DNA from 2 places in the Maribacter sp. UBA3344 genome. Region 1 is predicted to be linked to the other one. Evidence: riboswitches for the same ligand, from Rfam matches in the RefSeq annotation. Region 1 holds a riboswitch; the other holds the start of a gene.

Region 1 (7,684 bases):
CTATTAAATCTTGTGGCATATCTATTCTGAACACCTGCGGCAATAATTGCATGTGCCTCTTTACGGCAATTGGTTTAATGCCCGGTATAATAGGCACGGTAATTCCAATTTCCTTTGCTGCTTCTACAAATTCAAAATACTTTTTATTATCAAAGAACATTTGCGTAACCACATAATCCGCACCGGCATCTACCTTTTCCTTTAATCGCTTTAGGTCCGATTGTAATGATGGAGATTCTAAATGTTTTTCCGGATAACCCGCCACCCCTATACAGAACTCACTACTGTGTTCGCTCTCCACGGTTTCATGTAAATATTTACCTTTATTCAAATCCTGGATCTGCTTTACCAAATCTATTGCAAACGGGTGCCCCCCTTCAGTAGGTTCAAAATACTTTTGCTCACTTCGGGCATCACCACGTAAAGCCATTACATTCTGTATGCCTAAATAATGACAATCAACCAACAAGTATTCCGTCTCCTCCTTGGTGAAACCGCCACAAAGCACATGAGGCACCGTATCTACATTATATTTATGTTGAATAGATGCACAAATACCCACAGTACCGGGTCTCATACGTGTAGTCTTCTTATCTAAAAGCCCTTCTTTTTTAATATAGATAGTTTCTTCACGCGATGTAGTCACATCAATGAACGGAGGGTTAAACTCCATTAAAGGATCAATATTATTGTATAATTCCTGAATATTTCTCCCCTTTACCGGCGGTACGATCTCAAAAGAAAAAAGTGTTTTTCCCTTTGCATTGGTGATATGGTCTGTAACTTTCATTTTATATTCTTTTACTCTTGGTTATGAGCAAACCTTCAAGAGGCTTATTTACTTTAATTCTTCTTTGGGCGTTCGGGCGGGCTTTTCGCTATATTTTCTCTATTTCCACAACTCTTTTTACTTAACAATGGCACAGTTCAGAAATAAAAAAAGATGCCGCTGCAATCCCTAACGCATTAGTCCACTATATTTGGTGCAAGCCATTTCTCGGCTTCTTCAAACGAAATCCCCTTTCGTTCCGCAAAATCCTTTACTTGATCCAGTTTTATTTTACCAAGACCAAAGTAACGGGCTTCCGGGTTACCAAAATAATACCCGCTTACAGATGCGGCCGGCCACATGGCAAGACTATCTGTTAACTCCACACCTATGGTTTCCTTTACTTTCAGAACATCCCAAATGGTCAATTTTTCCAAGTGATCGGGACAAGCAGGATAACCAGGCGCAGGACGAATACCTTTATAAGATTCCTTGATTAAATCTTCATTGCTCAGATCTTCATTGGCGGCATAACCCCAATGCGCTGTTCTCACTTCTTTATGCAAGTATTCAGCAAATGCTTCGGCTAAACGATCCGCCAACGCCTTTACCATGATGGAGTTATAGTCATCTAGGTCTTTCTCATATTGCGCCGCCATTTCTGCCGTACCAAAACCTGTGGATACACAGAAACAACCCATGTAGTCTTGTTTCCCAGATTCTTTTGGAGCAATAAAATCTGCCAAGGCATAATCTGCGACTCCTTCCCTACGTTCTAATTGTTGGCGAAGGGTACGGAAAGTATAGTTCCCATCTGTTTCGGCTCCGCTAAGCGACCCTGTATTCCCTTCTAAACTTGAACTAGTTTCGACTAAAATATCATCGTCATTAATGGAATTCGCAGGAAACAGTCCAAATATACCTTTAGCCTTTAATTTCTTTTCGGAAATTATCTTGTTCAGCATCGCTTGAGCGTCTGCGAATAAATCGGTTGCTTGTTCCCCAACAACCTCATCGGTCAATATTGCAGGATATTTACCATGAAGTTCCCAACTTCTAAAGAAGGGAGTCCAATCTATATAGGGTACCAAAACATTCAGATCCAAATCTTCGATCACCTGAATACCCAATTTGTTCGGCTTTACAATTTCAGAAGTTTTCCAATCTATTTTAAACTTATTTCTCCGTGCTGCAGAAATTGGCTTATATGTTTTACTAGATGAACGGTTCAAGAACTTTTCCCTAAACACATCATAATCATCTTTTATACTTTTCTTGTAGCTCGTAGCTGTTTCTTTCTGCAACAAATCGCCCACCACGGTTACCGCTCTAGAAGCATCGTTTACATGAACTACTGCCTCTTTATATTGTGGATCGATCTTTACCGCGGTATGTGCCTTACTGGTGGTTGCACCGCCGATCAACAACGGAATGCTGAAATCTTTACGTTCCATTTCCTTTGCCAAATGCACCATCTCATCCAATGATGGGGTAATTAATCCGCTAAGCCCTATAATATCTACATTATGCTCAATAGCTGCTGCAATAATTTTTTCCGGTGGCACCATAACGCCTAAATCAACGATCTCATAATTGTTACAGGCCAATACTACACCTACAATATTTTTACCAATATCATGAACATCGCCCTTTACGGTTGCCATTAAAATCTTTCCGGCATTATCAGAATCTCCAACTTGCGGATTCAATAACTTTTCTTCTTCAATATAGGGTAATAAATAAGCTACCGCCTTCTTCATCACTCGTGCAGATTTTACCACTTGCGGCAAGAACATTTTTCCGCTACCGAATAAATCGCCCACCACGTTCATACCCGTCATTAAGTTGCCCTCAATAACTTCAATTGGCTTATTGGCAGCCAACCTGGCTTCTTCAACATCTTCAATAATATATTGATCAATACCTTTTACCAAGGCTCGGGTAATACGCTCTTGTAAAGGTTCTTCTCGCCACGATAGATCTATTTTACTTTCCTTGGTTTTACCAACTACAGATTCGGCAAAATCCAGCAAGCGCTCCGTTGCATCATCCCTCCTATTTAGAATAACATCTTCTACATACTCCAATAAGTCTTTAGGAATATCATCATACACCTCTAGCATACTCGGATTTACAATACCCATGTTCATACCCGCTTTTATAGCGTGGTACAAGAAGACCGAGTGCATAGCCTCACGCACCGGGTTATTGCCCCTAAATGAAAACGAAACATTACTAACGCCACCACTTACACTGGCATGTGGCAAGTTTTCACGGACCCATCTTGTAGCTTCAATAAAATCGACAGCATTTAATTTATGCTCATCCATTCCCGTTGCTACCGGAAAAATATTTAAGTCAAAAATAATATCCTCTGGTGCAAAATATACCTTGTTCACCAAAACATCATACGAACGTTTTGCTATTTCAATTCTACGGTCATAATTATCTGCCTGACCTACCTCATCAAAAGCCATAACAATTACCGCGGCACCATATCTTTTTATGAGTTTGGCGTGGTGTATAAATTGCTCTTCGCCCTCTTTTAAGCTAATGGAGTTTACCACACATTTACCTTGAACAACTTGCAGACCAGCTTCAATGATTTCCCATTTAGAACTGTCGATCATAATAGGCACACGAGAAATATCCGGCTCCGATATAACAAGGTTTAAAAATTTCACCATGGCCTGTTTACCATCGATCAATCCGTCATCCATGTTAATATCAATAACCTGGGCACCATTTTCAACCTGCTCCCTAGCCACTGCCAATGCCTCTTCAAACTTTTCCTCTTTTACTAAACGAAGAAACTTTTTTGAACCCGCAACGTTTGTTCGCTCACCAACGTTTATGAAGTTGGTCTCCGGGGTTACAATTAGGGGTTCTAGGCCGCTTAACCGCAGATATCTAGTTGTTGGTTGTTGGTTGTTGGTTGTTGGTATTTTAGACCTATTGCTCATAAAATCTATTTCACTTTTTAAAATAATTGATAAATCCATTTATCAATTTCTTACAGCTAATAATTCTCTTATTAATAGCTTCAAAATCTTCTCTCTCTATATAATTTAAATCAAGAGCTATATAAAGTTGGGTTTCCAACTCATACAATGACCCTCTTGAAATATGCAGAAACTGAATTGTATCTGCCGATGTTCTTCGTCCGCAACCTTCAGCTATATTAGACGGTATAGATACAGCACATCTTCTTAGTTGATTGCTAAGTCCGTAAATCTCTTCTTTTGGAAAAGATTTAGTAATAGAATAAATATCCTTCACAAGAATTCTTGATTCTTTCCAAACTTCCAATTCCGTATAGACTTTCATATTATTCGTATTTTTTCCACCCAACAACAGACAACCAACAACCAACAACTAAAACTGACGCGGAGCAAAATTTTTCACAACCTCAGCAATCGCAGTAATATGTTCCGGAGTGGTTCCGCAACAACCCCCAACTATATTTACCAATCCTTTTTCCGCGTATTCCTTGATCTGTTCCGCCATTTGCTCAGGAGTTTCGTCGTACTCTCCAAATGCATTAGGCAAACCGGCATTGGGGTGCGCTGAGACCGCATGTTCACTTTTGGTGGACAACACCTCTAAATGAGGTACCAACTGGTTTGCACCTAAAGCACAATTAAACCCAACCGATAAAATAGGAATGTGGGATATGGATATTAAAAATGCCTCGGCCGTTTGACCCGATAACGTTCTACCGGATGCATCGGTAATAGTACCACTAACCATTATGGGTACATCTATATTTCGTTCTTCTTTAACTTCTTCTATGGCAAATAATGCCGCCTTGGCATTGAGCGTGTCAAAAATGGTTTCAACCAATAAAATATCAGACCCACCATCTAATAAAGCTTCTACCTGTTGTTTATATGCAATACGTAGCTCATCAAAAGAAATAGCCCTATAACCTGGATCATTTACATCTGGTGACATACTTGCCGTTTTATTGGTGGGTCCAATACTACCGGCTACAAAACGAGGTTTATTTGGTTCTTTTGCAGTAAATTCATCTGCTACCATTTTGGCAATACGCGCAGATTCATAGTTAAGCTCATACACCAAATCTTCCATAAAATAATCTGCCATAGCAATCGTAGTTCCGGAAAAGGTATTGGTCTCTACAATATCTGCCCCAGCATCAAAATACTGACGGTGAACATCTGCTATAGCATCGGGTTGCGTTAACGACAACAAATCATTGTTACCTTGCAACGGATGTTCCCAATCCTTAAAGCGTTCTCCCCTAAAATCTTCTTCAGTAAACTTATAACGTTGAAGCATAGTACCCATGGCACCATCCAGTATTAAAATACGCTCTTTTAAAATTTCTTTTATATCCTTCATTTTACGCTTAACAAATTATTTGTTCGCTTTAAAATATATGATATCAAGTAAGGAAAGGAAGGTAATTATGTTCTTTCTTTAGTTATCTGTCCTTTTGAATTAGGATAGAATGTAGCACCTTCTTTTCCATTACGGAAAGGGTTGCCAAGGTTTCACAGGGTCTAGTCCCTCCGCCTTTCTTGATAACAATACAATTTAATTAGGAACGAATTGCAAAGTAACGGCACTACTCGCTCTTTACCAAGACTTCAATGGTTTTTTTAGCCAACGAAATTCTTAAAAAATGTCACAAAAAAAGCCCCCGCACGTCTGAAGCATCCGGAGGCCGTACTACTCAAATAATATAATTTATGCGATACTTTGTACTACTTCTTTCTTTGCTTCTTTCTTAGAACCATCAAAACCTTCAACACCACCAACGGTTGTATATTTCATTACAAAGCGCTTACCTGGGTTGATCTGCTGGTATGCATATTGGCACATAACCGCTGCTTCATGGAAACCTGAAAGTATCAATTTTAACTTACCTTCGTAAGTATTAACATCACCAATGGCATATACTCCCGGTATGTTGGTCTGATAATCTTTTGCGTTATTTACCTTAATTGCATTTTTCTGAATTTCCAAGCCCCAGTCACCTATAGGACCTAATTTAGGAGACAGACCGAATAAAGGAATAAAATTATCCACTTCTAAATAAGTATCTTCTTTTTCCTTGTCCGTGTGCTTAATAACTACTGCCTTAAGTTCATTTTCACCGTGCAGCTCTTTTACCTCAGCTTTGGTAATCAACTTGATTTTACCCAATTTCGCCAGTTCAGATGCTTTCTCAACGGAATCCAATGCCCCTCTAAATTCATCCCTTCTGTGTACCAAGGTTACTTCTGCCGCTACATCGGTCAAAAATATAGCCCAGTCCAAGGCAGAATCACCACCACCGGCAATAACCACTTTTTTATCGCGATATACTTCTGGATCTTTGATCATATAGGAAACACCTGTATCTTCAAAGTTTACAATATTAGAAATAGGTGGTTTTCTTGGCTCAAAAGAACCTAGACCACCTGCAATTACCACTACAGGCGCATTGTGCTTTGTTCCTTTATTGGTAGTTACCACAAAAGAACCATCTTCTAACTTATCTAGCGTTTCCGCTCTTTCTCCCAAGGTAAATCCTGGTTCAAAAGGCTTTATCTGTTCCATAAGGTTATCTACCAAAGTACCTGCCAAAATTTCTGGAAATGCAGGAATATCATAGATAGGCTTTTTAGGATATATTTCTGAACACTGACCACCTGGCTGTGGCAATGCATCTATTAAATGCGTTTTTAACTTTAATAATCCTGCTTCAAATACCGTGAACAATCCGGTAGGTCCCGCTCCTATAATGAGCATATCTGTTTTAATCATAATTCTCTTTTTAGTAAAAAGTAATTCTACAAAGTTGACATCATTCTATACAACTACTTTTTAGCTTCTTTTAATTTCACTTATTCTATATACTTATCCTTTACTAAATATGCTATGCTTTATTTACTTCAACAAAACTGACATGCTCTTCAGCAAACTTATGAGTTGCCTCCGCTAACGCTTCACGATGTCTAACTACTTCTCCTATGATAATGATAGCAGGATTAGAAAGATTTTCTTTCTCCACTATATCAACTATGGTATCTATAGTCGCAACTCCTATTTTTTCATTCTTTCGCGTTCCGTTCTGAATTATAGCTATAGGTAATTCCGATTTACCTTCAGACTTAAATAATTCTACTATCTGAGGGAGTTTTGACATCCCCATCAATATGACTACCGTAGCACTACTTTTTGCAGCTAAGCCAACATCTGTTGATAGTTTATGCTCTTTTGTAGTTCCTGTAATTACCCAAAAACTTTCTGAAGAACCTCTTTTTGTTACCGGAATGTTTTGATATGCAGGCACACTTAAACTTGACGATATACCAGGTACCATGGCTACTTGCAACCCATGCGAGACGGCATATTCCATTTCTTCCGAACCGCGACCGAATACAAAAGGATCCCCTCCTTTTAACCGTACCACATGTCCGTTAGAATTTGCCCTACTTACAATAAGCTCATTAATTTGCTCTTGTTGATATGCATAGCATCCTTTGCGTTTACCTACAAAAATCAATTCCGCATTCTTGGCATAATCCAGCAACTCCTCGTTCACCAAAGCATCGTACAAAACCACATCGGCATTTTCCAGCGTTCTGATCGCTTTTAACGTAATCAGCTCCACATCACCTGGTCCTGCACCAACTACGGTCAATTTAGGTTTCTTTATATGTTGTAAATGATTTGCCATTCTCTATGCTTCTGCCAATTCTTGCTGTCTGAACTTTTCAACAGTTTCTAAAAATTCTTTTGCATCCTTTATGTAAGATTGTGCAAATTCTTTTGTTGGTTCGTTCTGATTTAATTGAAGTACCAATTTTTCAAATCCACCAGCTACGGCAATTCTGCCATCGGCAACAAATTTCTCATCAAAATCCTTAATGATACTTACGTGGGTATTCACTTTCGTATTTT
Region 2 (7,684 bases), on a different contig from region 1:
TTCTTCATGGTCAAAATTAATAAAGCGTGCCGTTCTGGGCATTTCTTCCAATAGCTTGTTCATGTCCGGTCCTTTCCGCTCTTGTTCATCCGTATTTTTACGAGAATTATTATCTCTTTCATTTCGTTCTGGACGTTTTGGCGGAGTACTATTGATTGGATATTGAATGGAAACATTTTTCTTCTTTTTTCCTTTAACATCAAAATACACGTAAAAGCCCTGGTGCAACATAGACATCATAGTAGCTTGGTCTGCTGTACTTAATTGGACCATAATATGTTCTTCGTCTATAATGCTTTGATAAGTAATGTTATCCTCTGTATTTTGAGCTTGGCCAATTGCCCAACTAAATACCAATAATAGCGTAGTATATATTTTCATTTTTTTGATCTTAGTAATTTTGGAATGGTAAACCTATTTATAAAACAAAGACTAAAGAGGAATTTTAAGTGTATGCCATAAGATTTAAAGCGAATGCCTGAACCTTTACCGGTTACATATTTGAACAATGCTAGTTGCTTATATTTCATCATGTAGATGAATTTTAAAAATAGAAAAGCTCCAATATTGCTATTGGAGCCCTTCGTCATCAATCAATCAATCAAAAAAACTATCTTTAATTATAGACCTAATGCGGTTATTGCATCGTCGTCTTTTGTAAATGCATACGCACGCCACGGTCTATTGTAATTTGTAAATCTCCACAGCACATCTCCGTCGCTATTAACTTCCCAAATAGCACCTGTGCCTTCGCAGATAAGGGTGTTTCCATTGCTCATTCTAACCCCACTACCTAAACCATTACTATATAAATCGGTATCTGTGAATTCCCATATTAATTCAGGCTCATTATCTTGACCGGCTACCAGTTCATAAGGCGGACTCAATTGGTATTCTGCTACTGCAGATTGGTTGTCGTACTTATTATTTACAAATACCAACATCTTATTATCATCAAAAAGATTAGGATAATGTACCCTGTTCATGGTCACTTCACCAACATTGTCATAAGTAAGGGGGTTTCCAAAACGGTAAACCAGGTCACCACCTAAATTATAGTTTCCGCCGGTATTGGTGGCAGCCTCTTCTGTTGAGGTGCTATGATCAATAACCCAAACCTCGCTATAAAAGTTAACGGTCATGTATAAAAGGTCGTTCGTTTCATCTAGGGTTATACCGTTTACATGCATAATGTCACCATCAGTTTGATCATTATTATAATTGATGTCAATAAGGTTGGGAACATCGGCAACGACACCAAAGTTTAATTTGCTTTCATCATAATCTTGAACAATATGGTCCGTAGCATGCCACTCCCAAACTATTTCTTGGGTTAATGGATTCATTTCAATAATAGCTTCAGGATAAATATTAAAATTACCCGAAAATCCCATCTCGGCAGCATCTGCAGCACTTACTTCTTCCCATACGGGAAATATGATATTTCCGTTCGATAAGTAATTAACATCATGATGTGAGATGTAGGTACTAGTAGAATAGTCCACTTCCCATTCAATGGATTGGTCAGCATTTATTTTTCTAAAACCGCCACCATAACCACCAAAGGTTATCTGTGGATTATCAGCTTTTATGGTAGTTACCAAGCTGCCATCAGATTGAAGCATGGCATCATTACCCAGTTGGTCACCATTGAAATCCCAATCAAATAAGGTATTACCATCATGATCAATTAAATATACCCCATTGTCCGGTGCAACGGCTAAAATATAGGAGTCACTGTCCACAGTACTACTTGCTTCATTGGTGTCGCTAGTATCATCTGTTGTTTCTTCTTCGGTGATTGAAACATCATCGGAATCATTACTGCAAGAGGTTAAGAAAAGCAGGCATACGAATAATGCAGTTGTTCCTAAGTTAAGATTCATTTTTTTCATCGATTTTAATTTTTAGGGTTGTTATACGGTTTAAGCATCTAAGTAGGTATAGATACCAGTCTCCGTTTAGATTTTAAATGTAGTTCGAAGTTTAAATGAAAATGAAGCTACTCAGCGAATGGAGTGTATAATTCAGTAAAAGACCCTTTTGTATAAGTGAAATTTTTTAGCCTTTTGTCATCTTAAAATGGCATTTTCTGCAATTGGTCAAAACGGATTAAATTAAGATATAATTAGTATAATTTTTGATTTTATGTACTGATGGTTTATTAATTTTGCGCCCTTAAATTATCAAGAATCTCAAATAGAGATAGCAACCTGCAATAACGAGCAAGGTGCTAAAAGCGATAAGCCAATACCTTGGAAAAAACGTTAAATCCTTCCTATTGTATTTGCTATAGCTCTAAACCTGATTCTACAAATAACCATATATGACTCAAGTAAAAGCTGTTACAGCCAATGCAAAGGCACTTATTCCATTTTTAATATTCATTGCAATATTTCTAGGCGTAGGCATTTTTCAAAATGATTTTTATGCCCTACCCGCTCCTATTGCCGTAATTGCTGGTATACTGGTAGCATTTCTCATGTTTAAGCAATCTATGAAGGAGAAAATTGCCATTCTTTTAGAAGGGTGCGGTAATGATAAAATTTTGACCATGTGTCTTATATACTTATTGGCAGGAGCATTTGCAGCGACAACCAAAGCTATGGGCAGTGTAGATGCTATTGTTCATTTAGGTCTGGATGTTATCAGCGGACACTATATATATGTAGGTGTGTTTGTAATTGCTGCATTTTTGTCTATTTCTACGGGTACCTCTGTTGGCGCTATAGTAGCGCTGGCTCCAATTGTAATTGGTTTTGCGGATACCGGTAATTTTTCGCTGGGTATTTTGTGCGGTGCCTTGTTAGGAGGTTCCATGTTCGGTGATAATCTTTCGGTAATTTCAGATACCACCATTGCCGCTACACAATCACTGAATGTAAAAATGAGTGATAAGTTCAAGGCGAATATCAAAATAGCCGTACCTGCTGCCATTATAAGTATGGCCATTTTAATGTATGAAGGTCTAACCATGAATACCGTAGGAATGGAAATGGAAGAGTATCATTATTCCATTCTTAAAATTTTGCCTTATTTAATTGTAATTATACTTTCAGTAATAGGTGTGAACGTTTTTGTGACGCTTGTATTGGGCGCAATTTCGGCTGGGATCTTAGGTGTCTTTTATGGTGATTTCACAGTGTTGGAATTTACAAGAATATCATATACAGGCTTTACCAATATGACGGAGATATTTCTTTTATCATTATTAACGGGTGGTTTGGCCGCTTTGGTGACGTACAATGGCGGTATAGCGTTTATACTATTAAAAATTAAAACTTTTGTAAAAAGTAAGAAGTCGGCACAGTTTGGTATTGCAACATTGGTATCAACTATTAATATGGCAATTGCGAACAATACGGTCTCCATAATTATATCTGGACCCATTGCTAAATCTATTAATGATGAGTATGCTTTAGAGAACAAACAGACTGCATCTATCTTAGATGTCTTTGCTTGTATAACTCAAGGATTATTGCCTTATGGAGCCCAGGTGCTTATGATTTTGAGCTTTGCAAAGGGTAGTATAACTTATTTGGACCTTGTAAGTAATACTTGGTATCTATTGTTATTATTGGTGTCTACTGTGTTGTTTGTAGGATTAAAATCTAAGAAGTAAATAGCCTACAGGAATATTAAAAAACATTCTCAATAGCATTAAAATAAGGTATAATAAAATGTAGCGATTAACTTTTTATCAAATTCTCTAAATCTTCAGGTGTTCTAGGTAAGTCCGAACTTAACACTTCACAACCATCTTCCGTGATTAATATCATATCTTCTGTAAATACTGAAATATTGATATCATGATTATAATACCACGGCTCTACAGTAAATACCATGCCTGGTTTTAAAGGAGCATTAGATAAGTTTGGATCGCCTGTTGATAAGCCTAAATGGTGACCAAAAAACAAACCTACTTGCATATATTTTTTTGAGTGTTCAGGAATAATGGTATTGGTGAATTTCTGCACATCCTTAAAGGTTATTCCTGGTTTTAAAAACTTAATAATTTCATCAGCAATTTTGGTTTCCATCATCAGAATCTCTTTTTGTTCATTTGTGAATTTACCAGAAACCGGAAATGTTCTTCCTATATCACTTACGTATTGCTCATATTCGCACCCTACATCAAAAATAACAAGATCTCCATTTTGCATAATACGGTTTCTCCGATTATAATGTGTTGCTAAAATTCTCCAGGGCCAATGAGAGTTTGGTCCGGATTTTATGATGGACCCAAAAGCCAACCTTTGAGAACCATTTTTCTTGAAATCTCCTTCTAAAACGCCTTCTAAATAACGTTCGTCTATTCCTGGTTTTATAGCTTTTGCCGCCTCATTAATGCCTTTAACTGTTATATTTGCCGCCTGTTTTAAGAATTTTACTTCATTTTCAGATTTTATCATACGTACTTTGGCAATTGCTTCGTAGATATTTTCAAAACTTAAATCTGTATGTTTCTTTTTGATTGCCTCTAAAAGAACTTGAACAGGAGAATAGGTAGCTATGTAGTCATTGGGTGCAAATTTTACTTCGCCAGGTCTACCGTTATTTATTAATATTTTAGATTTATTGGAATTTTCTAAATTCAACAGATTAGTAAAATCTTCCATGGAAGCGAGTGGGATACCTGTTCTGTTTATGATATTTTTATCATATAATAGAGGTCTTAAGGGAAAATCATTTTTTCTAGAACTGTTTTCAAACCGTATATCCTGTTCTGGGGTATAGATAGTAACTTTTTGATTATTCAAGTTCAAAACTAAAATGGCATTTGGCAATTCTAAACCGGTAAAGTAATAAAAATCATCTGTTTGCCTAAATGTTTCACCAATTGAAAATCCGTCTTTTGCGGGTATTAATACTAGCCCTTTTTTATTTGATTGGGCTAATTCTGTCATCAGGTTTTCTCGTCTAGTGTTTAATTCTTCTTTTGTAAAAGGTAAATTAGTCCACTCAAAATAAGATTGCACGGGTGTTTGACCATTTACAACCACCATAGCTAAAATTGATACTAAACATGTTAAAATTACTTTCATTTTCTACTTTTACTTAGGTTGGTTATCAGAAGTGCTATGCTCAGTTAAGTAATGTGCCAAAATTTTCTCAACGAGTTCATCTTTAGTTAAATGATGAAATACCGTTTTAACTTTCGTTCTAAGTTCATCTGAAATTTCTCTGTTCGGTTTTGTCTTAAATATTTTCTTGGCCCATAATAAAGTGTTGTTCTCTTCAATACTTTTGGCATCCGCTTTTTGATATTTAGAAAAGGAAATACCTAATTCTTTCTCAAAATCGAAAACCTCTGCAACCTCTTCTTTTTGTAAAATGGTCAAAGAAAGTCCCTTTGCCCCTGCTCTGGCCGTACGTCCACTTCTATGCACGTAGGCATCATAGGTGTCTGGTAAATGGTAATTTACTACGTAACCCAATTCTTTAACATCTATACCTCTGGCAGCTAAATCGGTAGCCACAAGAATTTTAATATGTCCCTCTCTAAATTGCCCCATAATGCGATCTCTAATGGGTTGAGATAGACTACCGTGCAACGCTCCCGAAGAAAATTTATTTATAGCCAATTTTTTTGCCAGTTTGTTTACGGCGGCCTTGGTCTTACAAAATATGATTCCGCTTTGTCCCTCTTTTGAATTCAAAAAATGAGTTAATACATCTAGTTTTTCAATGGGCTCCACAACTACATATTTATGATCAATGCCTTTATGACCAAGGGTAGACATATCAGCTTCAATATGCACCACATGTTTGGACATATAATTTTGCACCATTTGTTTAATAGCACCGGACATGGTTGCAGTGAATAGAAAAGTACGTCTAGCCTTAGGTATGCCAGCAATAATGGTATCTAAATCGTCTTTTAATGCAGTTACCATTTCATCGGCCTCATCTAAAACCAAATACTTCAGTTTAGTAATATCCAAAACTTCGCGTTTTACTAAATCAACTAATCTACCAGGTGTAGCGACAATAATTTGGGTAGGAGTTTTAAGTACCTCTATTTGGGGTTTAATGGGAATACCACCACATAAAGCAGCAATGGAAATATCAGGGTTATTTGAGGTATACGATATTAAGTTGGCATGAATCTGTTGTGCCAATTCTCTTGTTGGTGCTAAAATAACAGCTTGTACAGCTGTACTTTTGCTGTTTATCAATTGCAATAATGGTAGACCAAAAGCAGCGGTTTTTCCAGTTCCTGTTTTTGCTAAGGCAACAAGGTCATCCCTTTTGTCCAAAATTATAGGAATGCATTTCTTTTGAATAGTGGTGGGTTCGGTTATCTGTAATTCATCTAGACTTTTTTTTAAATCCTTAGAAATTCCTAAATCTGAAAATTGGCTTGGCATAAAATGATTTTAAACAAAGATAGGTACACTTTGGCTAGGGGCGGATATAATCGGTGGAAACGATTTTGTAAATTAATATTAATTAGAAGGTATGATCACTTATTTATATTTGTTCCCAAGTTATCCACCTCTCCATACCGTCTTTGTACCATTTATCGCCCTGTAAAAACAAGAGGTCATTACTGCGTTCTACCCTAAACTCAATAGGTTGGTTATAGATCAGTCCGTTTTTCCAACCAATAAAACACTTTATTAATTTATCGATTTCTTCATCTGTAGTTAAGTCCATATCCATTTTATAGAGCTGTTGGATCAATGGAATAATTTCTTCAGAACTATGGCTATCATAATGTATTAAAGGAGATAATCTAATAATCTGCTCATTGGGTTTATTGCCCGTTGCAGCTTTTAAGAACATCATAGCAATGTAATTGGCGGTGTCTGGCGGTTGATATAATATGGTTTTAGCTTGGTGCAGTACCGTTTCTTTAAAAAAATTAAATTGAGGTTTCCATTTTGAAAAATGGAATTTCTTTCTTCTGAATTGAAGCGCAATTTGTTTCCAGTTCCAAAAGTCCCTTTTAGAATCTGCTGACATTAAGGAATTGCTGGTACCTAAAGAAACAACGCGAATGGTATTTAGGTCAACACCCAATTTATACGCTTCAATGATTCCCGCTAAAATAGGATTGTTGAATCCGCCTAAGGCTCCGTCCCAAAGCTCATAGAATATATCGCTACCCTTAGACTTAAAGCGTGCAGGAAAATCAAAGTACTGTACCGGTGCATTTGAAGATGCGTTTATGGCCTGTGTAAGTCTAACGGAATCATCTCCTTCGGAATTCGATGAGAACGATTTGAAGAATTTTGCACGATTGTTCAGTGCATCGTATGTTGCAACAACAATTTTAAGTGAATCCTTACCAATGAGTTTTGGAAGTTCATCCATTTGTATTTTATCGATTTCGGGAAATAAGCTCTCAAACGCTTCCTTTTTTCTTTTGGTACTATATTTAGGTCCGAAACCTGCATTGAAGAGTCCGAGATAATCCACCGGAAAATAGCGGTCTTTAAAAGTATTTTTATGAAATATAAGCTCCCTGTTTCTTTTCTCCTTAAAAAGGGCAATTGCCTTGTCTAATGTATAATTTTCTGCCAATGCCGCCAATACGATACTGCCCCCTGAGTTTGCAATAATTAAATCAAATTTTTTAAGTATTTGGTGACCGTTTAAATTTCCGTAACGATCTTTTAAGGTAAGCAATTGAATTATTGCCCAACTTCCGCCGCCATCTAAAGATAGAATTTTATAC

The links. Region 1 has a riboswitch for S-adenosylmethionine ahead of B2Z27_RS12905 (homocysteine S-methyltransferase family protein). Riboswitches for the same ligand answer to the same signal wherever they lie in the genome.
Region 2: linked by a shared signal. The riboswitch ahead of B2Z27_RS00865 (Na+/H+ antiporter NhaC family protein) and the one ahead of B2Z27_RS12905 (homocysteine S-methyltransferase family protein) in region 1 are both predicted to bind S-adenosylmethionine.

Annotation. Positions count from the first base shown of each region.
Region 1 covers NZ_DERI01000018.1:92,924-100,607, reverse strand. The annotation lists gene metF (methylenetetrahydrofolate reductase [NAD(P)H]) at 1-790, opposite strand, end outside; gene metH (methionine synthase) at 967-3,732, opposite strand; gene B2Z27_RS12910 (four helix bundle protein) at 3,743-4,096, opposite strand; gene B2Z27_RS12905 (homocysteine S-methyltransferase family protein) at 4,145-5,134, opposite strand; SAM riboswitch class I at 5,214-5,323, opposite strand; gene B2Z27_RS12900 (NAD(P)/FAD-dependent oxidoreductase) at 5,483-6,544, opposite strand; gene cobA (uroporphyrinogen-III C-methyltransferase) at 6,657-7,460, opposite strand; gene B2Z27_RS12890 (HEPN domain-containing protein) at 7,464-7,684, opposite strand, start outside.
Region 2 covers NZ_DERI01000002.1:31,246-38,929, forward strand. The annotation lists gene B2Z27_RS00855 (hypothetical protein) at 1-381, opposite strand, end outside; gene B2Z27_RS00860 (arylsulfotransferase family protein) at 621-1,895, opposite strand; SAM-I-IV-variant riboswitch at 2,179-2,275, shown strand; gene B2Z27_RS00865 (Na+/H+ antiporter NhaC family protein) at 2,327-3,622, shown strand; gene B2Z27_RS00870 (M24 family metallopeptidase) at 3,690-5,045, opposite strand; gene B2Z27_RS00875 (DEAD/DEAH box helicase) at 5,055-6,371, opposite strand; gene B2Z27_RS00880 (patatin-like phospholipase family protein) at 6,475-7,684, opposite strand, start outside.